2 regions of the Idiomarina sp. OT37-5b genome follow, and region 1 is predicted to be linked to the other one. Evidence: predicted binding sites of a transcription regulator. Region 1 holds the regulator's gene; the other holds the start of a gene.
What was found. The regulator FliA, encoded in region 1, starts transcription of late flagellar genes. The targets are predictions, from matches to a motif close to CTAAAGNTNNNNNNNNNNNNGCCGATA.
Positions count from the first base shown of each region.

Region 2: pomA (flagellar motor protein PomA) is a predicted target of FliA. The motif match lies at 1,656-1,682, and genes of this name have one in related genera.

Region 1 is NZ_CP027188.1:689,839-698,854, reverse strand. It holds gene C5610_RS03145 (chemotaxis response regulator protein-glutamate methylesterase) at 1-596, opposite strand, end outside; gene C5610_RS03140 (chemotaxis protein CheA) at 612-2,792, opposite strand; gene C5610_RS03135 (protein phosphatase CheZ) at 2,806-3,546, opposite strand; gene cheY (chemotaxis response regulator CheY) at 3,561-3,944, opposite strand; gene C5610_RS03125 (RNA polymerase sigma factor FliA) at 3,979-4,704, opposite strand; gene C5610_RS03120 (MinD/ParA family protein) at 4,697-5,569, opposite strand; gene flhF (flagellar biosynthesis protein FlhF) at 5,585-6,979, opposite strand; gene flhA (flagellar biosynthesis protein FlhA) at 6,994-9,016, opposite strand, start outside.
Region 2 is NZ_CP027188.1:2,331,749-2,340,764, reverse strand. It holds gene dxs (1-deoxy-D-xylulose-5-phosphate synthase) at 1-468, opposite strand, end outside; gene ispA ((2E,6E)-farnesyl diphosphate synthase) at 482-1,369, opposite strand; gene C5610_RS11075 (exodeoxyribonuclease VII small subunit) at 1,366-1,602, opposite strand; gene pomA (flagellar motor protein PomA) at 1,809-2,576, shown strand; gene C5610_RS11065 (flagellar motor protein MotB) at 2,579-3,511, shown strand; gene thiI (tRNA uracil 4-sulfurtransferase ThiI) at 3,619-5,085, shown strand; gene C5610_RS11055 (VanZ family protein) at 5,097-5,459, shown strand; gene srmB (ATP-dependent RNA helicase SrmB) at 5,465-6,679, opposite strand; gene C5610_RS11045 (universal stress protein) at 6,688-7,539, opposite strand; gene C5610_RS11040 (S9 family peptidase) at 7,678-9,016, shown strand, end outside.

The DNA.
Region 1 (9,016 bases):
TTGCCGGTCGCCGCCGGCGCGCTTGGCGCGGTGGCCTGCTCACGCTGACGTTGACGCTCTTCACTGCGCTGGCGAATGCGATCCAGCGCCGACGATGACGTGCTGCTGGTATCACGATGGCTGCTGACATCACGGCTTGAGGGACGTGGGTCGGTCGTCGGTCGCGTCGGCGTTGCTGCCCGGGTGGAACGTGCCGAGCTGTCCTGAGCAATGGCCAGTACGCGATCCTGCAGGGTTTTTACCGCTTCGTCGCGATTACGGGCGATGTCTTCAAACTTTTTCGGTAAGAAATCGGCGGCACCGGCTTCCAGCGCATTCAATGTTGCGGTGGCGCCCTCGTGAGTCAGTGAGCTGAACATCAGGATCGGGCACGGCGCCGAACGCATGATTTCTTTGACCGCATCAATGCCGTTCATAACCGGCATTTCGATGTCCATGGTGATCACGTCGGGGCGGAGTGACTTGGCCTTGTCGACGGCTTCGCGGCCATCGTTGGCTGAGCCGATCACTTCCAGTCGGCTGTTTTGTTCGAGGATCTCAGTGACTCGGCGGCGAAAAAACGCCGAGTCATCTACCACCAGAACTCGTACTGTCATCAGGAGGGTTATCCGTTAACGTTTGGCGTAATACTTGAGCATGCTCGGTACATCGATGATCAAGGCAATACCACCATCACTGGTGATGGTTGCTCCGGCCATCCCCGGCGTGCCCTGCAATAATTTATCCAGCGGCTTAATCACCACTTCTTCCTGGCCAATCAGTGCATCGACCACGAAGCCGACTTGCTGATTACCGATTTGTACCACCACCACATGACCGTTTTCGTTACGGCTTGAGCGGTCCGGGTTGCGCACCAGCCAGTGCTCGAGGAAGAACAGCGGTATCGCGCGGTTACGGACAATCAGCGTCAACTGACCATCGACGGTATTGGTACGCTTCATGTCGAGGTCGATGATTTCACTGACGACCGCTAATGGCAGCGCGAAGGTTTGATCTTTCACCGCCACCATTAAGGTTGGCAGAATGGCCAACGTCAGTGGCACTTTGATCAGCAGCTCGGTACCTTTACCCAGCTCTGAATTGATCTTAACGCTACCGTTGAGCTGGGCAATTTTCGTTTTTACAACGTCCATGCCCACACCGCGACCGGATACTTCAGACACTTGCTCTTTGGTCGAGAAACCGGCCGCAAAAATGAGGTTATACGCGTCTTCATTGCTCATGCGGGCGGCACTGTCTTCGTCCAGTACGCCACGCTTAATGGCAATGCTTTTCAGTTTTTCAGCGTCCATACCCGCACCGTCGTCTTTGATCGACAGCATGATATGGTCGCCTTCCTGCGACGCCGACAAGGTTACTGTACCCTGGCGTGGCTTTCCTTTGGCAACCCGTTCATCCGGCATTTCAATACCGTGGTCGACCGAGTTGCGCACCAAATGCACCAAGGGATCGGCAAGCGCTTCAACCAGGTTTTTGTCGAGATCGGTTTCTTCACCATACATCTCGAGGTTGATTTCTTTTTTCAGGCTGCGCGCAAGGTCGCGAACCACTCGCGGGAAGCGGCCGAAGACTTTCTTAATCGGCTGCATACGCGTTTTCATCACCGCACCCTGCAAGTCACCGGTTACCACGTCCAGGTTAGAAATGGCTTTGCTCATTTCCTGGGCGTTTTGGTTATCGTCGTTATTGCTGAGGCTCAGTAAACGGTTACGCACCAACACCAGTTCGCCGACCATGTTCATGATTTCGTCAAGGCGTTTGGTATCAACGCGGACCGTGGTTTCTGCCGGTGGTGGCGGCGGTGTTTTTGCGCCGGCTGCGGGTTTAGACGCTTCGCCTGGTTTGGCGCCGGCGGCGGGTTTGGAAGCTTCGCTTGGTTTAGCGCCTGCGGCGGGTTTGGAGCCTGCGGCGGGTTTAGCGGCTTCGCCTGGTTTGGCGGTTGGGGCTTTGCCCTGGCCATGGAGTTCGTCAAGTAAGGATTCGAACTCGTCGTCGGTGATTTCGTCGTCGTCTTTACCCGAGCCAGAGGCACGGGCTGTATCCGGGGCCGGCTTGTTGGCGTCTAGCTTGGTTGGGGCTTTACCCTGACCATGCAGTTCGTCGAGTAAGGCTTCGAACTCATCGTCGGTGATTTCGTCGTCGTCTTTACTCGTGCCAGAGGCACGAGCTACATCAGAGGCACGAGCTACATCAGAGGCACGAGCCGTATCAGAGGCGGCTTTGGTTGGCGCTTTGCCTTTGCCGTGCAGCTCGTCGAGCAGGGCTTCGAATTCGTCTTCCTGAATTTCGTCGATGCCACCGTCGTTGGCTTCGCTTTCCGGTTGTTCCGGCTGTTCCGGCTCTGCGGGCGCTTGAGCTTCTTCAGTGGTGTCAGCGGCAGCAGCGTCGTGTTCGTCGGCCGATTCCGGTTCACTGAGTTTGTGCAAAGCCTGCAGCAGTTGGTCAGAGGCAGCTTCAACCTCTTCGCGCGCCTGCAACTGAGCAAACTGCGCGTTGATGGTGTCCAGCGCCTGCAAAATGACGTCCATGAGCTCTGAAGTGACACGGCGTTGATGATTACGCAAGGTGTCAAAAACGTTTTCGGCACCATGACAGGTGTCCACTAACGCGTGCACGTTCAAAAAGCCGGCACCACCTTTAACGGTATGGAAACCGCGGAAAATGGCGTTCAGCAAATCTGAATTCTCAGGATCGTTTTCAAGCTCTACCAATTGCTCTGACAGTTGCTCGAGGATTTCCCCGGCTTCTATCAAAAAATCCTGCAGAATGTCTTCGTCCATTTCAAAGCTCATGCAATCGCTGCTCCTAGAATCCTAAACTCGACAATAAATCGTCAACATCGTCCTGACCGGACACCACATCATCGCGCTTATCGGCGTCGATAATGGGTCCTTCTGCCTGACTTTTATCGGCCGCTTGCGGCGCTTTCTTAGCACCTTTTTTCGCTTCGTCGCCAAACAGCTTCAGTAACTCAATCAGGTTCTTTTCGACGTCCTCAACCAACTGGATGACACGGCGGATGACCTGACCGGTAATGTCCTGATAATCCTGAGCCATTAATACTTCCGTCATCAAGCCGTGGATCTGCGGCATGTTCTGCCCACACGACCTAAGTACGTCGTCAACGCCGTGGCACAACGACTTAAACTCAGACAACTCAATGTTATTGTCCATAAGTTGTTGCCATTTCGGCATTAATTGCTCGATTTTTTGATGCATGTCATCTGCCATCGGCAAACAAGCTTCCACGGCATCCATGGTGCGGTTGGCGGCATCTTCGGTTTTTTGAATGACGTATTGCAGACGATTCTGTGCGTCGGGCAGTTCGTCTTCAGTCAGTTGCACAATGCGGGGGTCCAACTGAAAATCCTGCAGCGCTTCGTGGAGGTCACGCGTTAACTGTCCTACCGAAGTAAACAGTTTGTCGTTGCGCCGATTGTACACTTCGTCGAGCATTTCGTTGGCTCGTTTCTGCTGACCGGCTTCCAGTAAGGCAACCAGTTCTTTGGCTTGCTCTAACGAAATGTCGTGGGCATGCTCTGTCATGATAGCTCGCCCTGTTAGCTAATGCGTTCGAAGATCTTATCGAGTTTTTCTTTTAGCGTCGCAGCGGTAAAAGGTTTCACGATGTATCCGTTGACGCCGGCCTGTGCGGCCTGGATGATCTGCTCGCGTTTGGCTTCTGCCGTTACCATCAACACTGGCAGGTGTGACAATTTATCGTCTTTGCGAATCTCTTTGAGCAAATCGATGCCTTGCATACCCGGCATATTCCAGTCTGTTACGACAAAGTCAAAGTCACCTTGTTGCAACATGGGCAGCGCGGTATTACCGTCGTCGGCTTCCTGGATGTTGGTGAAGCCCAAATCGCGCAGTAAGTTTTTGATGATTCGTCTCATTGTTGAAAAATCATCAACAACAAGAATTTTCATATTTTTATCCAAAGCTCCCTCCACTGAGGCTCTCGATTACCACAAATTATTCAACCCAACTCTGCATACGCGACTTAAGGCGCAGCATGGCTTGACTATGAATTTGACTGACTCGCGATTCACTCACACTGAGTACTTCGCCAATCTCTTTTAAGTTCAGTTCTTCATCATAATACAACGAAAGCACCAAAGCTTCACGTTCAGGTAATGACGAAATGGTTTCAGCCAACGCCCGATGAAAGGCATCGTTCTCGACATCCCGTTGCGGCTCGTAATGCGCGCCGGTTACCTGCTCGGGTATGATCGCATCTTCTGACACCCCGAGGTCTTCAATACCGATGATGCGTCCCGAGTTTACATCACGCAAGATAGCATGATACTCGTCCAGCGACAGCTCCAATTGTGCCGCTACTTCTACGTCTTTGGCATCACGGCCGGTTTCGTTCTCAACCTGCCGAATGGCTTCCAGTACCCGCCGATGGTTTCGGTGTACGGAGCGCGGCGCCCAGTCTCCCCGGCGAATTTCGTCAAGCATCGCACCGCGAATACGAATGCCGGCAAAGGTTTCAAAGCTGGCCCCTTTGCTGCCGTCAAAATTTCGTGCCGCTTCCAGTAAACCAATCATGCCCGACTGGATCAGGTCGTCGATTTGCACACTGGCCGGCAATCGCGCCATCATGTGGTGCGCAATGCGCTTAACCAGACCGGTATGCTTCTCGATAATGGCCTGACGGTTGTCGGCATGCGCACTGTACACAGCTGCTTTATTCATTGGCAACATCCTGCTTAGATCTGTTATCGGCAGAAGTTATTAATTGTTCAAGGAAAAATTCCATGTGGCCACCTGCTTGGGCAGGGATTGGCCAGCCCAGGGCCTTCTTCGCCAGCGCTTTTATCGCCAACGATGCGGGTGATTTCGGGTGCGCCACGACCATCGCCTTTTGCTTTCTGACCGCCTGACGCAGGTTTTCGTCAAACGGAATAATAGCGGACAATTCTAACGCGACATCCAAAAATCGATCGGTGACTTTTGTCAATTTATTAAACAGCACCTGGCCGTCACGGAGGTTGCGTACCATATTGGCAACCACCTTAAACTTAAACACACCCTGGTCGCGACTCAATACTTTCATCAACGCGTACGCATCGGTAATTGACGTCGGTTCGTCACAGACCACCACGATAACGTCCTGGGATGCCCGCGCAAAGCTGACCACCGTGTTGCCAATACCGGCGGCGGTATCGACGATCAAGACATCAAAATCGCCCTGAAGCTCACTGAATGCCTGGATCAGGCTGGCGTTTTCACGCTCGGTCAACTCGACCATGGTGCGCGTACCTGAAGTGGCCGGTACGATTTGGATGCCCGCCGGCCCTTCCACCAGGATGTCCCGCAAATCGGCAGTACCGTCGAGCACATGAGAAAGGTTTTTACGCACTCTGAGGCCCAACATGACGTCAACGTTTGCTAACCCCAGATCGGCGTCTAAGACCAAGACGCGCTTACCCTGCTGCGCCATTGCAATCGCCATATTCAGCGACACGTTGGTTTTACCCACGCCGCCCTTGCCTCCGGTGACTGCAATTACTTTGATCTTTGACTGTTTCATTCTTCTTAAGCCACTTGCTTGATCCATGTGCGCGCTACTTCTTTAGTTAATACTCGTGTGCCAGTACGATTTTGGCATCTCTGTCATGTTCGAACAAATGCTTTTGTCATACAAGCGCTCAGCTTCGTTCACCAGAAAATGGGCGTCCGCCACTTTGATGTCTTCCGGTACTTGCTGGCCGTTGGTTAGATAACTTACCGCCATGCCATGCTCGATGGCAACACTGATGCTCTCACCCAGACTCAGGCATTCGTCCAGTTTGGTAAAAATACAGCCACTTAACGGCAGTGTTTTAAACTGTTTGACGGCGTCATTCAGTACCTGCGTTTGTGACGTTGCTGATAATACCAGATATGGGCGAATACGCAGACGGTTATTGTGCAGTAACGTGGCCAGTTGGTCGTTCAGGCGTTTATCACGCTGGCCCATGCCGGCGGTGTCGATCAGGATCAGTGATTTATCGCGCAGCGTCAGTAACGCATCGGCCAACTCTTTGGCGTTATTGGCAATTTTTACCGGACAACCCAGGATACGTCCATAGGTCTGTAATTGTTCACTGGCACCAATACGGAAGGTGTCGGTGGTGATCAGCGCCACTTTGTCAGCGCCGTGACGCTGCGCGTAACGTGCTGCCAGCTTGGCAATGGTCGTGGTTTTGCCGACACCGGTCGGGCCTACCAAGGCCACCGCGCCGCCACGCGTCAAAATATCGTCAGCGGTGGTATTGAGCTGACCTTCCAGTAATTGCAGGCATTGCTCCCAGCTGTCGTCGTCTTCGCCGCCTTCGGGAATGAAACAGGCGATCTGATCGGCGATGCGTTCGCTCAGACCCATGCCCATCAAACGTTTGGTGAGCATGGCACGGATGGGTTCTTCGCGCTCGATTTCTTGCTTCATCAGGCCGCTTAGCTGATGTTGCAACAGGTCTTTGATGCCGCGGATCTGGGCTTTTAATTCGGCGATTTCAGCAGCACTGCCGCCACTGACGTGCTCGGGGATGTCATCCCCGAGCGCTTGGCGCCCCTGCGGGGCTTGCTCGGCGCCCTGTGGGCTTGCTTGGCGCGGCGTTGCCGCTTGCTGGGCGCGCGCTCCTTCGTCGCTTGCTTGCTGGTTTGGCGCGCTTGTGCCTTCGGCACTTGCGCTTGCTGTCGCGCCAAAGGCGCGACCTACGGGGTGGCTTGTGCCTTCGGCACTCGCTGCTTGGCGTTGGAGGAGTTCGGCGAGGGAGCTGGCTGGGGTGGGCTCCTGCTTCGCAGTCGCAACCTCTGGTGCTGGTGCAGGTTCGGGTTGTTGGGCGTCGGGGTCGACGGCGGCGACGATTTCGATGCCACCGTTGACCTTTTTATTCGACATGATCACGGCGTCCGGGCCCAGGGTTTCTTTTACCTGCAGCAATGCGCGGCGCATATCTTCGGCAAAAAAGCGTTTAATTTTCACAAGCGACTCCCATCCTAACTATTCTGGCCCACGGTTTGGTTTCCACCGATAGAGCTGACGATCCGAATTTGTTTATCATCGGGGATTTCCTGATAACTCAGTACTCTCATGCCATCTGTCGCGTGACGGGCAAAGCGTGCCATGGTCGAGCGCAGTAGCCCCGAGGTCAGCAACACCGACGGTTCTCCGTTCATTTCCTGTTGCTGATGTACGTCGCGTAATGATTCCTGTAACCGTTCTGCAAGGCCGGGTTCGATGCCTGCACCTTGCTGATTACCGTCATTACCGGCGGCTTGCAAAGACTGATGCAACATCTGTTCCAACTCTGGTGCTAACGTGATAACCGGCAGTTCTGGCGCGCCCTCCGAGATATCCTGCACGATCAGACGACGCAGGGCGATGCGCACGGCGGCGGTGAGAACGTCAGGATCTTGACTCCGTGGTGCGTATTCCACCAGGGTCTGTACGATGGTACGCATATCGCGGATGGCGATGCCCTCATCGAGCAGGTTTTGCAGCACTTTGACAAAATTGCCCAGCGACAGCATATCCGGTACCAGCCCTTCGACCAGTTTCGGATGGCTGCGGCCAAGGCGATCGAGCAGTTCCTGCGCTTCTTCGTGACCCAGCAACTGTGACGCGTGGTTGGTGACGATTTGGCTTAGGTGAGTTGCCACCACCGTCGCCGCGTCCACCACGGTGTAACCCAGCGTTTGCGCGTGTTCACGCTGTTCCGGGCGGATCCACACCGCATCCAGGCCAAAGGCCGGATCTTTGGTCTTTTCACCGTCCAGTTCGCCGAACACCTGACCCGGGTTAATCGCCAGTTCCCAGTCGTGACGGATCTCGGCTTCGCCCATGGTGACGCCCATCATGGTAATGCGGTAGCTGTTCGGGCCTAAATCGAGGTTGTCGCGAATGTGCACCGAAGGTACCAGAAAGCCGAATTCCTGCGACTGCTTCTTACGCACACCCTTGATGCGCGACAACAGCTCGCCGCCCTGCGACTTGTCGACTAACGGGATCAGACGATAACCCACTTCCAGACCCAGGGTATCGACATGGCGCACGTCGTCCCAGCTGAGCTCTTTTTGGACTTGCTGTTGTTTTTGCTCCTGCTGCTCTTTTTCGACCAGCTCACCTTCCTGAGTTTCGCTTTTCTTGATTTTGAAGTAAGCGGCGCCGGCCAGTACCGCCGACATGCTTAAAAACGCCAGGTGTGGCATGCCCGGGATCACGCCCAGCGCAAACAACACGGCACTGGCAATCACCAGGACACGGGGGTTGTCGACCAACTGAAACACCACCGCGTCGCCCATGTCTTTGGTGTCGTTTTCGCGGGTGATGATGATAGCGGTGGCAACCGACAGTAACAGTGCCGGGATTTGCGCGACCAAACCGTCACCAATGGTCAGCAGGGTGTAAACCTCGATGGCTTCGCCGAAGCTCAGACCATGTTGGATCATCCCAATCAGGAAGCCGCCGATGATGTTAATCAGCAGGATCAGAATACCGGCGATGGCATCGCCTTTAACGAATTTACTGGCACCGTCCATTGAACCGTAGAAGTCCGCCTCGCGGGTAACGTCCTGACGACGCTGTTTGGCTTCTTCCTGGTTGATCAAACCGGCGTTCAGGTCGGCGTCAATGGCCATTTGTTTGCCCGGCATGGCGTCAAGGGTAAAACGTGCGGTGACTTCAGAGATACGTCCGGCACCCTTGGTGATAACCACGAAGTTGATGATAACGAGAATGGCGAACACCACCAAACCGACGGTGTAGTTACCGCCGATCACCACGCTACCAAAGGCTTCGATAACGCTACCGGCAGCGCCCGGACCGTTGTGACCTTCGAGCAATACAATACGGGTGGAGGCGACGTTGAGCGACAAGCGCAGGACGGTGGCGATCAGCAGCACCGTCGGAAACGCCGCAAAGTCCAGTGGTCGCTGGGTATAAACCGCAACCAGCATCACCACCAGCGACAGGGTGATGGAAAACGAGAATAATATATCCAGGATCATCGCCGGGATCGGC
Region 2 (9,016 bases), 1.3 Mb from region 1:
CTCAAACGCCATCCCCGCGGTTATCGCGCCGTCACCGATGATGGACACAACTTTTTCGCGGCTGCCTCTGCGTTCAGCGGCTACGGCCATTCCCAAAGCGGCTGATATGGATGTGCTGGAGTGACCGACAGATAACACATCGTAAGGGCTTTCTTCACGCCACGGAAATGGGTGTAAGCCGTCTTTTTGGCGAATGGTATGTAATTGATGTTTACGTCCGGTCAGAATCTTATGAGGGTAGGCCTGGTGACCAACATCCCACACCAACTTGTCTTCCGGTGTATTGTAAACGTAATGCAGAGCAACCGTGAGTTCTACGGTGCCAAGGCCTGAGGCCAGGTGACCGCTGCTTTTGCTTACTGAGTTAAGTAAGAATTGACGAACTTCACTGCAAACCTGTTGCAGTTGCGATTTAGGGATACGACGAAGATCCGATGGCAGTTCGATACGGTCCAGAAGTGTTGTCATAGTGCTCTTTATATCAGTGATCCCGCGTCAGCAGGACCGTCGAGAATTGTTCCAGTTGCTGGGTATTGTACGGTATATCAGCTAGCGACTGTAGTGCTTGTTGGTGCAATAACAGCAGTTTTTGCCGGGCTCCGTCAAGCCCCAGCAACTTAACATAGGTCGATTTTTCGGCTTGCTCGTCGGAACCTTGAGGTTTCCCCAGTGTTTCGGTGCTGGCCGTGACATCAAGGATGTCATCCTGGATTTGAAACGCCAGCCCGAGCGCATCGGCGAATTGCGCAAATGCCGACCGGTAGGGCTGTGCTTGTTCCTTGCCGCAAAGCACCCCAAGCTCGGCACTGGCACGGATTAGCGCTCCGGTTTTATGACGGTGGACGCGCTCCAGTGCGGACTCCGATAACGATTGATGAGTAGCCGCCAAATCCAGCGCCTGCCCTCCGCACATACCGTTGCCACCGCTGGCGGCGGCCAATATACGAATGATCTCAAGCTGGCGTTGCGCCGGTACTGCCGCAAGCGGCGCAGCGCTGAGTAATTCGAAAGCCAGCGTTTGCAAGGCATCGCCGGCGAGAATTGCGGTCGCCTCATCAAAGGCAATGTGACAAGTCGGTTTGCCGCGGCGCAGGTCGTCATCATCCATGGCCGGCAGATCGTCGTGGATTAACGAATACGCATGGATACATTCAACCGCACAGGCCACATCCAATGCAGCCGCTTTATCGGCACTGCAAATGTCGGCAATCGTTAAGGTTAAATACGGGCGAATGCGTTTGCCACCGAGCAGGGCACCATAGCGCATCGCGTCTGCCAGAGACGCGTCGATACTGGCCTCACGTAAACGCTGCTCAAGTGCGGCGTCAACTTGTGAGCGCACCGCTTCGGTAACGGCTTTAATACTCACTCATTCGCCTCTTGAGACTGCAATTGTTGTTCGCCATTTTGTTCGATCAACAGTTTGACTTTGTGCTCAGCCTGCTGCAACTGCGCTTGGCTGGCACGAGAAAGTGCGATGGCCTGTTCAAATTTCTTCAGCGACTCTTCCAGCGGCAAGTCACCCTGCTCCAGTTCGTTAACCAATTGTTCGAGTTGTTGCAATGCCTGTTCGAAGGACGGCTGTTTGCTACTGTCTGTCATGGTATTCCCGCCATAGGTTGTGCGTTGGGCTGTTGTTTGCTGACCATTATCTAATAAAGATTTAGCAATGTCAGCCGATGATAGACTAACTTACTGCGAGAACTTAATGGAATCGCTTGTCAGCGACGCCGGGATGATTAAAAATGAACGCAATGGAACTGGCCGCAGACGCCTGTAAAAACGAAGAACTTTTTGGGGGACGCTGAGTGGATATCGCAACGCTGATAGGAATTATCGGTGCAATAGGCTTTGTTATTGCAGCTATCGTGTTAAGCGGAGATATTGGCCTGTTCATTAACGTGCAGTCGATTTTGATCGTGGTGGGTGGCTCACTGTTTGTCACTTTGGCCAACTTTTCGTTGGGTCAGTTTTTTGCCACCGGCAAAGTGATGGCAAAAGCCTTCTTTTTTAAAATCGAGCATCCTCAGGAACTCATTGATACGGCCGTAGAAATGGCGGATTCCGCCCGCAAAGGCGGCTTCTTGGCGCTAGAAGAAGCCGAAATACCCAACCGCTTTTTCCGCAAGGGCATTGATATGCTGGTGGATGGACACGATGCTGAAGTGGTGCGGCAGACGCTGTCAAAAGATATTCAGATGAGCTTCTCCCGCCATGAGGAGGGCGCGCGCTTCTTTACCGTGTTAAGTGATATCGCCCCGGCAATGGGCATGATCGGTACCTTGATCGGTCTGGTAGGGATGTTATCCAACATGGATGACCCGAAGGCGATCGGTCCGGCGATGGCGGTTGCGTTGTTGACCACGCTCTACGGTGCCTTTATGGCGAACGTAATCTGTATTCCGGTAAAAAATAAACTGTTGCTGCGTGCCGAACAGGAAAAACTCAATCAACAATTGATTCTGGATGCCATTCTTGGCATTCAGGATGGCCAAAACCCTCGGGTTATCGAAGGTATGTTACGTAATTACCTGGCAGAATCGAAACGCGCGGGTGAAAGCGAGGAAAACGAGTAACTATGGCCGCGGCAGCAGACGACAAAGAAGAATGCAAATGCCCGCCACCGGGACTGCCGATGTGGATGGCAACCTTTGCCGATCTGATGACACTGTTGATGTGTTTCTTCGTGTTATTGCTGTCGTTTTCCGAAATGGATGTATTGAAGTTCAAGCAGATTGCCGGCTCGATGAAGTTCGCGCTGGGTGTACAGAATAAAATTGAAGTGAAAGATATCCCCAAAGGTACCAGCGTCATTGCGCAGGAATTCCGTCCCGGCCGACCTGAACCCACACCGATTGAAACGATTCAGCAGCAAACCGTCGAAATGACGCAGCAGATGCTGGAGTTTCAGGAAGGAGAATCCGACTTTGCCGGTGGTAAACAAACCGAGCGGGGCGGTCAACAAGCCGAAAGTGAAGACGATAAGAAAAGCGCAGAGTCAGAGCGTAACTCTGAAGCCGCGAGTGAAAAAACCAAAGAGTTGTTGGAGCGCATTCAGCGTCAACTGCAGCAGGAAATGCAGGCCGGTATGTTGGAAATGGAGCAATTTGGCCAGCAAATTATTATTCGTATTCGGGAACGTGGCTCGTTCCCTGAAGGGTCAGCATTTTTACAACCACAATTTAAATCTGTGATTCGTGCCGTTGCCGAGGCACTGAAGGATATTCCGGGCGAAATCACGGTGTCCGGTCACACCGATAATCAGCAACTGGTTTCTGAGATCTATACCTCGAAATGGGATCTCTCGGCAAAACGAGCCGTAGCTGTTGCCGAAGAAATGCTGAAAACCGAAGGCTTTGAGGAAGATCGTCTGGTGACCATGGGGTACGCCGATACCAAGCCGATCGTACCGAATAACTCGGCCGAAAACCGAGCGCAAAACCGCCGTGTTGATATCGCCATTATGCAGGGCAAAGCGAAAGAGTCAGACCCCGTTAACGTGGTCGAATAGCCGACAGCGATAAAATTCCGTATAATACGCAACGCTATATTTTCAAGCCGCCATGTGCTTAACAAAGCGCGGGGCGGCTTTGTTGTTTGTTAATACGGGTCTGGTTTATGAAATTTGTCGCACGCTTACACGCAGAAATCACCATTAAAAGCCGCACGGTGCGAAAACGCCACGGCAAGGTTCTAACGAATAATCTGCGCAAGGTGTTGGCCCGGGACGATGCCGATGTTTATGTAAAGTGGCTTTGGGATCGCATCGAAGTGACGGCCACCGCACACGCTGGCGCATCCTCAACCGACGTGCGTCGCACCATTTCAGAGGGACTCGCTTGCACTCCGGGGATTTCATGGTTCGCCGAAGTTGAGGAACGCGAACTCAGTGATTTTGACAGCATCGCCACTTGGGTCGGTGCACATTGGATTGAACAGTTGCATGGTAAGAGTTTTGCGGTTCGGGTAAAGCGCAAAGGCCACCATGACTTTAACTCACAGCAACTGGAAAGATACCTGGGAGGTTATTTATTAAAACAGACCCAGGGCAGTCGGGTGCAGCTGAAGGATGCTGACGTTGAAATCCCGATTCAAATCACCGATAACATTGTGCACTTAGTCGGTAAACGGCAGCAGGGCTTAGGCGGTTTCCCAATTCCAACGCAGGAAACCGTAGTCAGCCTGATGAGCGGAGGTTTCGACTCCAGTGTTGCCAGCTTTGAATTTATCCGGCGCGGCGCTCGTACCCATTTTTGTTTCTTTAATCTTGGCGGCGACGCGCACGAAGTCGCAGTAAGGCAAATCAGCCATTACCTCTGGCAACGCTATAGCTCTTCTCACCCGATCAAATTTGTGAGTATTGATTTTGCGCCGGTAGTCGAGGATATTCTGACCCACTGCGATAACGGTCTTATGGGCGTGGTATTAAAGCGACAAATGCTAAGAGCTGCAGAGCGGGTAGCCCGTTATCTAAAAGCGCAGGCATTGGTGACCGGAGAGGCGATCGGCCAGGTGTCGAGCCAGACGTTGTCAAACTTACGGGTTATTGATGCCGCAACGGATGCGGTGGTACTTCGGCCGCTGATTACCCGTGATAAGCAAGAGATCGTCGATATTGCCAAGCAAATTGGTACCGAGCCATTGGCTAAATCGATCCCGGAGTATTGCGGGGTGATTTCTGTTAAGCCGACCGTGCGGGCGCCTGTCGATGATGTGCATGCGGAAGAAGCTAAGCTGGACATGAGTTTACTGAAGCGTGTTGTCGATGACGCACAGGTATTGAGTATGGCCGATATCGCCGCGCAGGCAGCAGAGAAGACAGAGCTGCAACCGAGTGCGGTTGAAGAGGGCACGGAACGGGTGATTATCGACATCCGCAATCAGGACGAAATTGATGAGCAGCCGTTATCCGTTGATCTGCAGGTTAAGGAAATTCCGTTTTTTAAACTGCAGTCAGAATTTGTAAAACTTGATGCCAGCACGCATTACCTGTTGTATTGTTCGCAGGGCGTGATGAGTAAGATGCAGGCGTTGCTGTTGCAAGAGTCTGGTCATACCAATGTTTCGGTCTATAAACCTGAGTAAAGGAAGTAAGTTTGTTACGTTCACAGCGTTCAAAAACCGTGGCACGGATAGCCTTTATTTTACTGTTGATTGGCGCCACCATTGCCTTTTTTTGGCAGGTTCCGAGTACCGGCGCCAGTCGTATTCCATACATTGATAAATACGTCCATTTCGGGGTGTTTTTCCTACTGAGCTTTACCCTTCATCAGGCGTTTGCCCTGTCAGCGAGGGCATCCTTCTTGTGGCTTGGTTTGTACGGTCTGTTTATCGAAGTGGCACAGAGCTATATCCCGGGGCGCGGATCTGATGTGTATGATTGGCTGGCCGACAGCGCGGGTGTACTGGGTTATTTCGCGATTGTTTTTTTAGTTCAGAAATACAAAAAAAAACGCTAACTGAGTTAGCGTTTTTTGTTTTTCTTCGCGGCTTTTTTCTTCTTGCTGCGTTTCTTATCGGTTGCAGGAAACTTATACTTGGGCCGTAAGTCATCAAACACACGCCGTTCCAGTTTTTGCTCGGTATAGCGCTCAATACGTCCTAGCAGCAGTGCATCATGAGCTTCAACCAGGGAGACGGCGACACCTTTAGCGCCGGCTCGAGCGGTGCGACCAATACGGTGTACGTAGGTATCGGCCTGTTTTGGCAAGTCGAAGTTTACCACCACGCTAACGTCTTCGATATCCAGACCCCGAGAGGCGACGTCTGTTGCTACCAGCAATGCCTTAGGGTGCTGTTTAAACTGCTCTATAATACGCTGGCGCTCGGCCTGTGGCAGATCGCCGCGCAAATGCAGTACCGGATACGTTAGTTGCGCTTGCAAAAGTCCGGCAAGCTGGGCAACTTTTTCCCGAGTTTTGACAAACACGATCTGACGACCTTCGTACTCGGACAATGTACGCAGTAATAACTGTTGTTTGTGTTCGGCGGTATCCGCCAAGTAGACGTATTGCAGAATCTTACCACGTTCGCGTTTTGGTGGCTGCACTTCAATTCGTTCTGGCTCATTCAGCAGTCGTTTAGCAAAGATCTCAACGCCGCCGCTGGCAAGCGTGGCAGAAGAAAGAATGTTTTGCTGACGGTGACGGGCACGTCGGGCAATTTCCTCGACGGACTTGGTAAAGCCCATATCCAGCATCCGGTCTGCTTCATCGATGATAAGCCATTCAACGCTTTCCAGTTCGTATTGTTCCGCTTGTAGCAGATCCAATAAACGGCCGGGCGTGGCAATCAGTAGTTCGTGGGATTTTTCCAACTGGCTCAGTTGGCTGCCGTAATTGATGCCTCCGGTAACAACAATCGAGCGCATCCCTGTACTGGCCTCGAACGCTTTGGCTTGCTGATGGATCTGCTCGGCGAGTTCGCGCGTGGGTGTTAACACCAGAATTCTGGCCGGACCCGGTGATTGGCGCGGGTAGTCCAACAGGTGCTGCAATGCCGGTAGCAGGAACGCTAATGTCTTGCCGCTGCCGGTGGGGGAGCTGAGCAGTACATCCAGACCGTCGAGTGCGACCGGAATGGTCTGTTGCTGAACTTTGGCCGGCTTTTTAAGCCCCAGTTCCAATAACGGGTGAATTAACGCGTCGTCGAGTTCTAAATCTTGCCAATCGATAGCCATGGTGAGCCTTAACGTAAAAGTAATAGCGGGGTGTCGGATGCCTGAATCATTTTGCGCGTGGTGCTGCCTAACACCAAATGACGCATACGTGAATGACCGTAGGCACCCATCACTAACAAGTCAATATTGTGCTGCTTTTGATATTGATGCAAAGCCGGTTCAATGGCTCCGGAAATAATATCAAAGTCAACGTCGTGTCGGTATTCGCGTAAGTGGTTGGCGGCGGCCTCAATTGCGGCCTTGGTATCGTTGTCGTTATTACCGACCGTTACCAGCCGTATTGGCATACCTTTAAAAATGGGGCTTTCGGCCAACATTTTTACGCCTTTACGTGACGTGTCGCTGCCGTCAAAGGCCAACATAACAGTGCGTGGTGAACGAAACTGTTTTGGCGTCACCAGAATCGGCTGACGTACTGCCCGGATTACAGTTTCCAGCTGACTTCCCATGCGCACACTGTCATTACTGTCGATACCTTTTTGACCGATGACCAACAGCCGGATGTCTGCTTCGACGTCGGTTAATGACTGAACCAGACTGCCATGCCGCTGTTGTTGCCTAATTTCTTGCAGACCATTTTCTTCGGCACGGCGTTGTATGGCATCCAACATGTTTTGGCCATGCTGCAATGCCAACCGATTGCGCTTTTCATCAAGAGCGGTTAGTTCATTGAGTAAGGCTTCCTGACTACCAAAACCAAGTTGTCCGGATAAATCGGTGGGGGCTGGATAGCGCTGTTCATCCAATACGTGAAATAACGTTAACGGCGTGTTTAACCGCTGAGCCGCCCAACAGGCATAATCGCAGACAGCAATAGTTGAGGCTGAGCCATCAAGGCAGGCAAAAACGTGCTTCATCATATCGTCCTCTTTCGCGGCGCAAAGTCTATCATGGGATGCTTACTCGCGCTAATAGTTCCAGTCATCGCAGCAGAGCTTTCATTTTTTTGAAAAGTCGTTACATTACTTAACAAAATCGCAACAAAGAGAAGGATCCTGATGGATATTAAACGTTCCACCTTAACGCTGACCATTGCACTGATTTTAGGGCTGTCGGTCAGTGCCTGTAGTGAGCAAACGGCACAGTCTACTAACAACACATCACAGGCAGCGGATAAATCCGAACTGCCGGTTCCACCCGATGCCTTAGAAAAAGAGTTTATTGTTGAGTCGCCGGTTGCCGACCGCGTCGATACCTATTACTGGCTTCGTGATGACGAGCGCAAAGATCCGCAAGTACTGGCTTATCTGGAAGCAGAAAACGACTACTATGACGCCTACCGTGCCGATTATCAGGCGCTGACAGAAACTTTGACCGATGAAATTATTGGTCGTATCAAACAGGATGATGCTTCAGTCCCCTACACCAAGGGTGACTATCAGTATTATACGCGCTACGAAGAGGGTAGTGAGTATCCTATCCATGCGCGTAAGCCGGTAGCCGGTGGTGAAGAACAAGTGCTGTTAGATGTGAATGAATTGGCCGCTGAGCATGATTATTTCAATGCCGCCAATTTATCCATCAGTCCCAATCAGAACCTGTTGGCGTATATGGTCGATACAACCGGGCGACGTCAATACGAACTGTGGGTTAAAGACTTGACGACCGGCGAGATGAAGGCGCAAGGCCTGACGGGGTTATCGTCGAGTATTGCCTGGGCGGCCGACAATAACACCTTGTTTGTCATTGAAAACGACCCTCAGACGCTGTTGTCTAAGCGGGTGTTAAAGCATCAGCTCGATGCCCCAGCGGATCAAGCAACGCTGGTCTATGAAGAAAATGATGAATCGTTCTACATGTGGCTAAGCAACAGCAAGGATGATGCATTTATCAAGGTGCAGATGAGCAGCACCGTTGCTGACGAATTACGCATTCTGGATGCGACCACTCCAGACGCCGAATTGCAGGTGTTTGCGCCACGAGAGCGCGGCGTGCAATACAGCGCTGAACATTTTGACGGACGCTGGATTGTCCGCACCGACTGGAACGCGCCGAATTTTAAACTAATGCAAGTTGCTGATGATGCCATCGGCAGCCGTGACAATTGGCAGCCGCTGGTCGAAACCTCTGATGAGGTCTTTATTGAGAGCTTTGAAGCGTTCGATAACTACCTGGCCATTAACGAACGCAGCGACGGTTTGCGCCGTATTCGCGTGTTGCCGTGGCAGGACTTCTCGCAACAGCGTTACATCGAGTCAGATGAAGTACCTTATGTGACCTACTTTGAACGTAACGTCGAGCAAGATACCGACGTGTTGCGCTATTCCTACAGCTCATTGAAGACACCGACAACCGTGTTCGCTTACAACATGAAAACGGGCGAGCGAGAGGTGCTTA